DNA from 3 places in the Anaerobutyricum soehngenii genome. Region 3 is predicted to be linked to each of the others. Evidence: predicted binding sites of a transcription regulator. Region 3 holds the regulator's gene; each other region holds the start of a gene.
The links. Region 3 encodes HrcA, which represses chaperone genes, less so after heat shock. Its sites were predicted from a motif close to TGTTAGCACTCNNNNNNNNNGAGTGCTAACA; they were not measured.
Positions count from the first base shown of each region.

Region 1 (4,276 bases), on a different contig from region 3:
AGGAATGCGGCTGGTAAATGCATGACCGCAACATAATAACCTAATACAAACCGTGGGACACACGGGGATAGCTCGCATATGCTTAGCACGGTAGTGCTATCGAACGAGAACCAAACTTGCCGAGGATGGGAAGCTCCCACCTCTACAGGTTGGGGAGGATGTCACGAGATTCCACCGGATGCCATTCGTGAGTTGATCATCAATGCCATGGTGCATCGTAGTTATCTGGATCATGGTACAATACAGGTTGCGGTATATGACAACCGTTTGGAAATCACTTCTCCCGGAAAGCTGCCAATGGGACAAACGATGGAGCGTATGAAAGAAGGTTATTCCAAAATTAGAAATGAAGCCCTTGCCCATGCGTTTGCCTATATGAACCTGATTGAGCATTGGGGAAGCGGCATTCCGAGAATTATTGATAAAGTAAAAGCTGTCGGATTGCGAGAGCCGGAGTTTATTGGTGGCGAAGTGGATTTACGTATCAATATTTATCGAGGTCAGGTTGATACCAATAACGCCATAATTAACGCCAATGGCACTAAAAATGACGCTAATGGCGTTAAATGTGGCGCCGATGATGGCACTAATGGCACTGAAGTGCCGCTTAATAAGGAACAGACGCAGATAGAAAAATTGTTGCAGATTATAGAGAAGAATCCGTCTGCAACACAGGCCTATTATGCAGAAAAAATGGGTATATCGAAAAGAACGATTTCTCGAATGTTCGCTTCTTTACAGGAAAAAGGTAGATTGGTACAGGGCGGAACAAAACGAAAAGCAAATTGGAAAATTATAAGGTAGGAGGACAGCATGGATACAGATAAAATAATACAAGATTTAAATCGCAGGTTTGCTGCACCTCTGCCTGAGTTTTATCAGCGTCGTATCATTTTTCTGGTACAATGAAGATAAGGAATTTGAGGATAAACTGGATGAAGTGGTTTTGGAAAATGCAAAGGTGATTGCGGTCTCATTATTATATGTGAACATGAAATAGCAGTAGGCATAATGAGAAAAATAGGGTAATATAACAGTAAGCAGTTGGGACAGTTTTGAAATGCCAATTTGGCATTTCAAGTTATAGAAGGGAATCGATAATGAAAAAAGAGATATTAATAGCAGATAATATTGATAATATTTATGATGAAATAAATGCGTTAATCAGGGAAAAGAAAACTAATGTAAAAAAAGTTGTGAATGATGCTATTATTTCTCTTAATTGGGGAATTGGAAAAAGACTTAGTGTGGAGTTAACTGGAAATAATAAGCCTGAGTATGGAAAAAAGGTTGTTGCAGAAGTCAGTAAACGGCTGGAACAGGAGTATGGTTCGGGATTTGATAAAACATCAATTTCAAGAATGATTAAGTTTTATCAGGAATTTCCTGACTTCGAAAAAGTTGCGACATTGTCGCAACAATTGACCTGGTCGCATTTTGTAGAGATTCTGCCAATACAAGATGAGTTAAAAAGAGATTTTTATGCTGCAATGTGTATGCAGGAAAGCTGGTCAATGCGAACACTGCGTGAAAGAAAAAAATCCATGCTTTATGAACGAACTGCAATATCGAAGAAACCAGAAGAAACGATTAAAAATGAAATTGCGGAATTACGAGATGATGGAAAAATGAGTCTGGATCTTTTTTACAGAGATCCATATATGCTTGATTTTCTCGGTTTACGTGATACTTATAGTGAAAAAGATTTAGAAAATGCTATTCTTGCAGAATTAGAAAAATTTATTCTGGAAATGGAATCGGATTTTGCATTTTTAGCAAGACAGAAACATTTTGTACTGGATGGCAAGGACTACTATATGGATTTATTATTCTATCATAGAGGCTTGAGAAGGTTGGTTCTTGTCGAACTAAAGCTTGGGGAATTTGAACCGCAGGATAAAGGACAAGTCGAGCTGTATTTGCGATGGCTGGAAAAGAATGAAAGAGTGGAAGGTGAAGAAAGTCCGGTTGCACTTATATTATGTGCAGAAAAATCACAGGAAACTATAGAATTAATGCAATTGGATCATGGAAATATTCATGTGGGACAGTATATGACCAAAATGCCTCCAAAAGAACTTTTAGAACAGAAGCTATCCCTTGCTATTGCAAATGCGAGAGAATTGTTAGAACAAAGGAAAGAAGAATAGAAATTTTCAATTTAATAATGAAGTGCAGAGAAAGGCGTGAGTCATAGAAATGTGGCTTGCGTCTTTTTCTGTCTGGAAAGGAAGTGAGATAGAATGGCACAGGTCTTTCGTGTAGAACGAAACAAGAATTTTACGGTAATGAGCAACCATCATTTCAAGAACAAAGATTTGTTGTAAAAATGTGGTAAAATCAAGAAAACTGAGTGCGAAAGAGAATATTACGCCATGCACAGCTCGGGAAAGAATTCCCTCGCTGTAGGGCTGTCGCCCTATATATTTCCATGAAAGAAACCTCCTTTTCATGCAAGCTTGAAGGAGTTTTTTTCATGGAAATATGCATGGCTTGTAGTGTTCACAAAATTTTCACAAATAATTAGCACTCGACCCTTGACGTGGCTAATAGAAGGTGCTATATATATGTTATACGAAGTGTAGAACAAATAAGCATCTTCGGGTTAGGAGGAACTTATATGAATATAAATAAATTTACGCAAAAGTCATTAGAGGCTGTGAACAGTTGTGAGAAACTGGCTTATCAGTATGGCAGTCCGGAGATTGATCAGGAGCATTTTTTATACAGCTTACTTACCATTGAGGATAGTCTGATTTTAAAGCTGATTGAGAAGATGGAAGTGAATAAAGAAGCATTTCTGTCACAGGTACAGCAGGCAGTTGAGAAGAAGCCAAAAGTTTCCGGTGGACAGACTTATATTAGTAAGTCTTTGAATCAGGTACTTGTGAGTGCGGAGGATGAAGCGAAGGCAATGGGAGATGAGTATGTTTCTGTAGAACATCTTTTCCTTTCTTTAATGAAGTATCCGAATACAGAGATTAAGAAACTGTTTCAGGCATATGGAATTACAAGAGAGCGCTTTCTTCAGGCATTATCTACGGTAAGAGGTAACCAGAAGGTTGTCAGTGATAACCCAGAAGCCACTTATGAGACACTTGAAAAATATGGTTATGATCTTGTAGAACGAGCAAAACAACAGAAGCTTGATCCGGTGATTGGTCGTGACAGCGAGATTCGTAACGTGGTTCGTATCCTTTCAAGAAAGACAAAGAATAATCCGGTATTGATTGGTGAACCTGGTGTTGGTAAAACAGCCGTTGTTGAAGGCCTTGCACAGCGAATCGTGAAAGGTGATGTGCCAGATTCTTTAAAGGATAAGAAGTTATTTGCCCTTGATATGGGTTCATTAGTTGCCGGAGCAAAGTATCGTGGTGAATTTGAGGAACGTTTAAAAGCGGTTCTTGAAGAAATCAAAGCGAGTGATGGACAGATTCTGTTGTTTATTGATGAGCTGCATACAATTGTTGGTGCCGGTAAGACAGACGGTGCGATGGATGCAGGTAACTTATTAAAGCCTATGCTTGCCAGAGGTGAACTTCACTGTATCGGTGCTACAACACTGAATGAGTACCGTCAGTATATTGAAAAAGATGCCGCATTAGAGCGTCGTTTCCAGCCGGTTATGGTTGATGAACCAACTGTGGAAGATACGATTTCTATCTTAAGAGGTTTAAAAGACCGTTATGAAGTATATCATGGTGTAAAGATTGCAGACAGTGCGTTAGTTAGTGCTGCTGTGTTATCCAACCGTTATATTACAGATCGTTTCCTTCCAGATAAGGCAATTGACCTTGTGGATGAAGCTTGTGCGATGATTAAGACCGAACTGGATTCGCTTCCAGCAGATCTTGATGAAGTACAGAGAAAGATTATGCAGTTAGAGATTGAGGAAGCAGCTTTGAAGAAAGAAACGGATCGGCTTAGTGTAGAACGTCTGGAGAATCTTCAGAAAGAATTAGCAGAGCTGCGTGAGGACTTTAAGTCAAGAAAGGCATCCTGGGATCAGGAGAAATCCGCAGTGGAGCGTGTTTCAAAGTTAAAAGAAGAAATTGAGAGTTTAAATAATGAGATTCAGATCGCACAGCGTAACTATGATTTAAATAAAGCAGCAGAACTTCAATATGGTAAACTTCCGGAACTTCAAAAACAATTAGAAGAAGCAGAAGAAAGTGCAAAGAAGAGAGAGTCTTCTATGGTACATGAATCTGTTACGGATGATGAAATAGCAACGATCATCAGCCGCTGGACAGGTATTCCAGTAGCAAAACTTACG
Region 1 covers NZ_VULP01000008.1:101,200-105,475, reverse strand. The annotation lists partial or broken gene FYJ25_RS05890 (RNA-guided endonuclease TnpB family protein) at 1-25, shown strand, start outside; partial or broken gene FYJ25_RS05885 (ATP-binding protein) at 163-804, shown strand; gene FYJ25_RS05880 (PDDEXK nuclease domain-containing protein) at 1,101-2,150, shown strand; gene clpB (ATP-dependent chaperone ClpB) at 2,621-4,276, shown strand, end outside.
Region 1: the regulator HrcA is predicted to act here: its motif matches at 2,522-2,552, upstream of clpB (ATP-dependent chaperone ClpB).

Region 2 (4,276 bases), on a different contig from region 3:
TTCCTGCATCGACCATATTGACGTACTGTTCAGAAATTGCATCAAAGCCTATGCCCTCATCTGACTCCTTTACCTTATTGATGATGACAGCACCCTCTAGGCCTGCATTTTCAGCAATGGCACGAAGCGGAGCCTCCAATGCCTTGGCTACAATCTCTGCTCCTGTTCTCTCATCACCCTCCATGCTTGATATCATGTCATATACTGCCTTTTGTGCGTGAACATAAGCAGATCCGCCGCCACTGATGATGCCCTCTGACACAGCAGCCCTAGTGGCATTTAATGCATCCTCTATACGATACTTAGCTTCCTTCATCTCTGTTTCAGTTGCGGCTCCAATCTTAATAACTGCAACACCACCGCCGAGCTTAGCCACCCGGTCTACCAGCTTATCCCTGTCGTACTCAGAAGCATCTGCAGCCTGTCTCTTAATCATTGCGATTCTTTCTTCAATGTCCTGTTTCTTGCCCTCGCCATCCACGATGGTTGTATGTTCCTTTGTTACTTTAACTGATTTAGTCTGTCCAAGCATATCAACTGTGATATCCTTTAATTGCATGCCAAGGTCATCGAGTACTGCCTGTCCACCTGTCAGAATTGCAATATCCTTTAACATCTCCTTACGACCATCACCATACCCCGGTGCCTTTACAGCTACGACCTTGAGTGTGCCTCTCAACCTGTTTACGATTAGTGTTGTAAGTGCTTCACCCTCTACGTCATCTGCAATAATCAGCATTTCTCTTCCCTGCTGCATTACCTGCTCCAATATAGGAAGAATATCCTTTATATTAGATATCTTTTTGTCCGTAATCAAAATGTATGGATGATTCATATTAGCTATCATCTTTTCTTTATCATCACACATGTAAGCAGATAAATAACCGTTGTCAAACTGCATTCCCTCTACAACCTCTATCTCTGTCTGCATCGTCTTTGATTCTTCTATTGTGATGACGCCATTCTCTCCAACCTTTTCCATTGCATCGGCAATCATTGTTCCGACTTCATCATTACCTGCAGATATTGCAGCAACCTTTGCAATGTGATCTTTTCCGGTTACAGGCTTGCTCATTTTAACCAGTGCTTCAATAGTTGTATCTGCTGCTTTCTTCATTCCTTTTCGCAAAATAATTGGATTTGCACCTGCTGCTATATTTTTCATACCCTCGCCTACTAGAGCCTGTGCCAAAACAGTTGCCGTTGTCGTGCCGTCTCCTGCAATGTCATTCGTTTTGGTTGCGACCTCTTTCACAAGTTGTGCACCCATATTCTCATAAGGATCTTCCAGTTCAATCTCCTTTGCAATCGTAACACCATCGTTCGTAATCAAAGGAGTTCCGTAAGATTTATCCAATACAACGTTACGTCCCTTAGGTCCGATTGTCACCTTTACTGTATCTGCCAGCTTATCAACGCCTGCTTCCATCTTTTTTCTTGCATCGATATCAAACAAAATTTCCTTTGCCATGTTAATTCCTTCTTTCTACATATAAAATAACTGTATTTTTATTTTACTACTCCACAATTGCAATAATATCGGACTGATTTACGATGATATATTCCTCATCCTCCAACTTAACATCTGTACCGGAATACTGAGAATAAATCACACGGTCGCCTTCTTTTACCTGCATTTCTGTTTTCTTTCCATTCTTTTCACTTCCAGGTCCTACTGCAATGACAACAGCTGTCTGTGGCTTTTCTTTTGCACTATCCGGTAATATAATTCCGGACTGGGTTTTTTCTTCTGCTTCCTGCTGTTTTAAAACAACACGCTCTCCTAATGGTTTTAACTGCATAATCATTACCTCTTTTCTTTATTGTTAGCACTCTCTTGTATTGAGTGCTACTTATTTTGTAAAAAATATATGCTTCATATGAAGCATATATAAGCAGTTTGTTTCCAAACTGTTTGTTTAAAAAGGATTATAGCACATAAAAAACCTATGTCAACCCATTTTTTCAAAAGAAATAAAAAAATTGCACACCGATTACTCGGTGTAACAATTCCTAGTCATTCTCCAACAATCTGTCTATATTATGACTAATCTGCTCAGACACCCGGTTAAATACCGCCAAAGAACTTTCATCAATTCCTTCCACCACCTTGGCGGTTAACTCTGCCCAGAGAATCTCCATTTCCTGACAAAGATGTTCCGACGCATCAGCCAGCTCATATTTCACATATCTACGATCTTTATCATCTCTTTTGCATACAATGTATCCTTGTTTAACAAGATTCTCTAAAGTAGTAGACATATGACCTTTATTCATCTGCGTGTACCGACATATATCCGTCAATGTTGTTATATCATCATAATGAGATAGCAAATAAACAACTTCCAGTTCCAATCTGTTTAGGTTTGTCTTATTTTTTACATCAACCATAGCTTTTTCAAGAAGACGATTAAACTTTCCACCTCTCAAATTTTTTTCAATATTCATCAAAATTTCACTCCTATTTTGTTTTTACTCTTTTTACAAAATATCAAATTAATCCATCAAAATTTTTTTCATGGGACATCTTATCATTTATCATATCATATCGCCTACATTTTTTCCACATAAACCACCCCAGTATTTGACTGCCCGAGTGCCATCAAATCCTATTTCTATACTCTTACTTCAAATCCATTCTTGAATATGAATCTTATATCATCCTTAGCTTTTACAACCACTTCCTGCACAAGGCTGCTCCAAATCCCGGCATCGAACTCGCAGGTTAAGCCGTCCTGCTTCTCCAAAGTGCGAATGAACCCTTTGAACAATTCTCTCTTCGCCTTCTTGCTTTCTATCTGCTCGGCGATGTCATCATACTTAGCTTTTGACTTTTCATACCTTGCCGTAAGTTCGGCATAGCGTTTTTCATACTCATCTTGGTCTAATGCCACACGGCTGTTCTCTGCAATGGCAATCTGCATCTGCTCCGAGATGATATTAAGTTCTGTGATGCTATCCTGTAAATTCCTGTCAAGTGAATCCGTCTCACAGACCATTTCCATCATAACTTTGGTGTTAGCAAGAATCTCATCTCTTTCAGAAAATAACTTGTTGGCTGCCTTAATGAATAATTCCTTTAACTCATCCTCGTTGCTATGATGACTAATTTCTAAACAAGGCTACCCTAAATCCCCTCATCGAACAGACATTGATATTTATATTGCAATGTCCTTTTCCCTCCTCGCTGTAGAATTCACTACCTGTTCGCATTTCTGTTTTTCAACAACCTTCTGCTTAGCCTCCATCCGCTCTTTTATAGACTTCGGCCTTACAAATTCCTTGAACTCTTCCACTAATCCTTTTACATTAAAGAACTTATCATATTGCAGTACTTTATCCTTCCATGTTTTCACTTGAACCATTAGGTCATCAATTATCCCCTGCATGTGTTCCAGTTCCCGATCATAGATTTCATTTAATTTTTCCAAAGTCCCTGGTGCCTGCGCCATATCAATAAGACGGTTGAAATCTTTCTCAGAAATTTTGACTGATGGCTCACTTCCAAGAATAGAGGGAAGCTGTTTTGCATTCTTACGAATCACCGCAAGTTCCTTTGCAACAGGCTTTCCAGCAGCCAATACTTTATCAATTTTCTTTTCATATACTGCATAGCGTTTTTCCCTGTCTTCGATTTGCTCATTTATTTCATCAAGATGCTTTTTGCTTTCTTCAACTTCTTCCCTTGCATCTGCAATTTCAGCACCTACTGATGCAATCACACTCTCAGCTTCCTGTTTTTCGGCATTTAAGATTTCAAGTTCTGCCGTCAATTCCTCTGTAGCCCGCATAGCTACCTTATATTCGGGAATTGTGTAATTATCACGTTTTACTCCAAGGATTTCTACCTCAATCCCCCGCTCCAAACACAATCCTTTTAAATATTCACGTTCTCTTTCCTGCCAATGAGTTGTCTCATTATCTGTCTTTGAGACAGCCGGAGCAATCCCCATTTCCTGTAAAGCCTTTGTAAGACTATTTCTTGTATGCATCTTTGTTTTATATCCATGTGCTACAGGAATATAATCAAGATGCAAATGTGGTGTTGCTTCATCCATGTGGAGAACCGCATTAAACAAATACAGATTCGGATTTCGTTCCTGAAAACTTCTGGCATATTCATCTAATATTTCACTTGCTGCTTTTGCGTCCACAGATAGATTTCCCTCTGAATCCAGGACACCTGTATCATCCTTTTTTCCAATCTGTACAACAATCTCATAAAATTGTTTCTCTCCATTTCCGGAATTCTTTATGTCCTTCAAATAATCCGTAA
Region 2 covers NZ_VULP01000043.1:10,717-14,992, forward strand. The annotation lists gene groL (chaperonin GroEL) at 1-1,471, opposite strand, end outside; gene groES (co-chaperone GroES) at 1,518-1,802, opposite strand; gene FYJ25_RS13760 (MarR family winged helix-turn-helix transcriptional regulator) at 2,014-2,448, opposite strand; gene FYJ25_RS13765 (hypothetical protein) at 2,616-3,008, opposite strand; gene FYJ25_RS13770 (plasmid recombination protein) at 3,159-4,276, opposite strand, start outside.
Region 2: the regulator HrcA is predicted to act here: its motif matches at 1,825-1,855, upstream of groES (co-chaperone GroES).

Region 3 (4,276 bases):
TCTTTTCTCTTCTTATCCTGTGCTTCGTATTCTGCAGCTTCTTTTACAGCCTTATCGATATCTTCATCAGACATATTAGATCCAGCAGTAATTGTGATATGCTGTTCTTTTCCTGTTCCTAAATCTTTTGCAGATACATTTACAATACCATTTGCATCGATATCAAATGTTACTTCAATCTGAGGTACACCTCTTCTTGCTGGTGGAATACCATCCAAACGGAACTGTCCAAGAGTCTTGTTATCTCTTGCGAACTGTCTCTCACCCTGTACAACATGGATGTCTACTGCTGTCTGATTATCCTCTGCTGTAGAGAAAATCTGGCTCTTCTTTGTAGGGATTGTTGTGTTACGCTCGATTAACTTTGTAGCAACACCACCCATTGTCTCGATAGATAAGGATAATGGAGTTACATCCAGAAGAAGGATATCGCCGGCACCTGTATCACCTGCTAACTTACCACCCTGAATAGAAGCACCGATTGCTACACATTCATCTGGGTTGATTCCCTTGAATGGCTCTTTACCTGTTAACTGTTTTACTTTATCCTGTACAGCTGGAATTCTTGTAGAACCACCAACTAATAATACTTTACTTAATTCAGAAGCGTTAAGGCCTGCATCGTTTAATGCTTTAGAAACAGGTGTTGCTGTTCTTTCTACTAAGTGAGCTGTTAATTCATTGAATTTTGCTCTTGTTAAGTTCATCTCAAAATGCTTTGGACCCTCAGCAGTTGCTGTAATGAAAGGAAGGTTGATGTTTGTTGTTGTAGAAGAAGAAAGCTCTTTTTTCGCTTTTTCAGCAGCTTCTTTTAATCTCTGCATTGCCATCTTATCTGTAGATAAATCTACACCTTCTTTTGTCTTGAAATCCTCTAACATATACTGTGTGATTACATTATCAAAATCATCTCCACCTAAACGGTTATCTCCGGCTGTAGATAATACTTCGATAACACCATCACCGATCTCAATGATAGATACATCAAATGTACCACCACCTAAGTCATATACCATGATCTTCTGCTCATTCTCGTTATCAAGGCCATAAGAAAGAGCTGCTGCTGTAGGCTCGTTAATGATACGCTTTACATCAAGGCCTGCAATCTTACCTGCATCTTTTGTTGCCTGTCTCTGAGCATCGTTGAAGTATGCAGGAACAGTGATAACTGCTTCTGTTACCTTTTCTCCTAAGTAATTCTCTGCATCAGATTTTAACTTCTGTAAAATCATTGCGGAAATCTCCTGTGGAGAATACTTTTTATCATCAATTGTTACTTTATAATCTGTACCCATTTCACGTTTGATTGATGAAATAGTCTTGTCAGCATTTGTTACTGCCTGACGCTTTGCCGGCTCACCGACAACTCTTTCACCAGTTTTTGTGAAAGCTACTACGGAAGGAGTTGTTCTCATTCCTTCTGCATTTGTGATAACAACAGGTTTTCCACCTTCCATTACTGCTACACATGAGTTTGTTGTACCTAAATCAATACCGATTATTTTACCCATAATTATTTCCTCCTGTATTCTGTCAAATTCATATATCTAAAATATGACTAATTAACTACTTTTACCATGCTGTGACGAAGAACTCCATCTTTGTACATATATCCTTTCTGGAACTCTTCAGATACAAGGTTCTCACCCATCTCTTCATTCTCTTCATGCATAACTGCATTATGAAAATCTGGATTAAATTCCTTTCCTACAGCATCCATCGGTTTTACACCGATTTCTTCAAGTACGGTAATCATCTGCTGATAAATCTTGATAAATCCCTGAGCAAATGCCCCTTCCTTCTCTTCTTCTGAAAGAGCATCCAAACCTCTTTCAAAATTATCAACAACCGGAAGTAACTTTGCAAGAACCTCTTTCGCTCCTACATCATACATATGGCTCTGCTCTTTTGCATTTCTCTTTCTGGCATTCTCAAATTCTGCCATCAGACGCTGATATTTATCTGTCATCTCTGCTGCCTTTTCTTCACTCTTTTTTAATTCAATTTCAAGAGCGGCTGCAGACTTCTTTTTCTTTTTCGTCTTTGTTTCTTTTGTCTCTTTGGCTTCCGTTCCGTCCTCCGTCGTTGTTTCTTCCGGAGTCTCTCCCTTCGCCTCTTCTACGATACTTTCGTCGGATACTTTTTTTTCTTCTTCCACTTAAGTACCACCTTTCTATGATTTATTATTAAAAATCTCATCTAAATCATCGGTTAGATTTCTGAGAGTATTTACAACCTTTCGGTAATCCATTCGTTTCGGTCCGATAATTCCGACCGTTCCTGTTCCGCCTTCCTTCAATTCATAAGTGGCAGTTACGATACTGCAATCCCTTAAAGACTGTACCTGCGTCTCGTTACCGATATAAACCTGTATGCCATGTTTTTCTTCCTGATTCACTGTATCATCCACAAGCTTTACAAGCTGCTTCTTCTCCACTAATGTATCAAGAAGTGCTGTTGTATGCTCAGGATTAACAAGCTCAGGATACTTAAGCATATTCGTTGCTCCGCTGGTATAAATCTCCATGTTGTCTGCTTCGTGAATTGCCTCTACAATTCCACTGAAAACTCCTTCTAAAATATCTGCATGCATCCCTGCCTGCACCTTCATCATATGAACTAACTCGATATTAATATCATTCAGTGTCAGTCCTTGAAGAAAAGAGTTCAACAAAATATTAAGTTTTAAAATCTCGTCATTTCCAAGTGGTTCATCCATATTCATGAGTACGTTCTTTACCGTATCATTCCCAACTACGATTACTACCAAAAGCCTCTGTGTATCCACCATAGAAAGCTGAATAAACTTAAGCTTCGATTCCTTAATCTGTGGTGTGGAAATCAATGTAGCGTAGTTCGTGTTCGCTGCAAGTAAATCTGCAACGTTCTTCAGAACCTCTTCCATGCGATCCATCTTATTAATCAGATCCTGATGTTCCTTCTCCCTCTCGGTTTCCCTGATTCGAATCTCATCATTCTCTTCCATCAGACAGTTCACATAATAACGATATCCTAAATCTGAAGGAATCCTTCCGGCAGAAGTATGTGGCTGGAGGATATATCCAAGTTCTTCGAGATCCGCCATCTCATTACGAATCGTTGCTGAACTCAAATGTAAATCAGAATCTTTGGCAATCGTTCTGCTTCCTACCGGATCTCCGGTCTCTAAGTAAGTAGAAATAATTGCTTTTAAAATTTTCATCTTACGTTCATCCAGTTCCATCTCTTACTCCCTTCCTTCTTAGTTATTAGCACTCATCATTATCGAGTGCTAATATCTACATTCATTAAGTTATCACTATCTGCAATCCTTGTCAAGTATATTTTCGATTTTTTTCTTAAAATCTTTTTACAACATAAAATCACAGAAAATATAATCGCTCACATCGATTCCTGCATCTGTAAGACGAAGCATTTCCCCATTTTTTATCCATTCAAGCAGATCAATCTTTTCATATTTAGATATCACTTCTCCGTACACGTCCATGATATTTTTATGAAAACACTCCCTGAACTCTTTTTTAGAAATGCCAGCTCGTTTGCGCAGCCCTAAAAACATAAATTCTTCTATTTTATCTTTTTGGCTTAATACAGTATAATCTTCCCTCATCATAAAAGGAACATACGGCTCTTTTTTATAATGTTCCAAGTTTCTCTCATTTGAAAAACGAGTTCCTTCAAAATAAGAAGATGCGCCAAGCCCAAAGCCAATATATGGAACCCCGCTCCAATATCCAAGATTATGAATACATTCCTTTCCTTTTAATGCATAATTAGAAATTTCATATCTGTCATATCCGTTTTCTGCAAGAATCTCCTTTGTAAACTGATACATTTCGCGGTCTGCTTCTTCATTCGGAATCTTTTTATGAATCTCTTCTGATTCGTAAAAAGGGGTTCCTTCTTCTAAAATAAGACTGTATGCAGAAATATGCTCCGGTCGCAATGCCATTACTTTTTCAAGCGTTTTCTTATAGATACTCATCGTCTGGCCCGGAAGACCGCTCATCAGATCAATATTAATATTTTCAAATCCAGCCTTTCTAGCCAGCTCATAATTTTTCAAAAACTCTTCCCATGTATGAATTCTTCCCAATAAATACAGGCAGGAATTATCCGCACTTTGCAATCCCATACTCAGACGGTTTATACCTGCATCTTTATATGCAGAAAGATTTTTCTTTGTAAGAGTTCCCGGATTCGCCTCCATTGTAATCTCTGCTTCCTCTTTTATAAGAAAGTATTTCTGAACTACCTGCATAATATTCTTTATCTG
Region 3 covers NZ_VULP01000028.1:18,794-23,069, forward strand. The annotation lists gene dnaK (molecular chaperone DnaK) at 1-1,511, opposite strand, end outside; gene grpE (nucleotide exchange factor GrpE) at 1,559-2,158, opposite strand; gene hrcA (heat-inducible transcriptional repressor HrcA) at 2,174-3,223, opposite strand; gene hemW (radical SAM family heme chaperone HemW) at 3,350-4,276, opposite strand, start outside.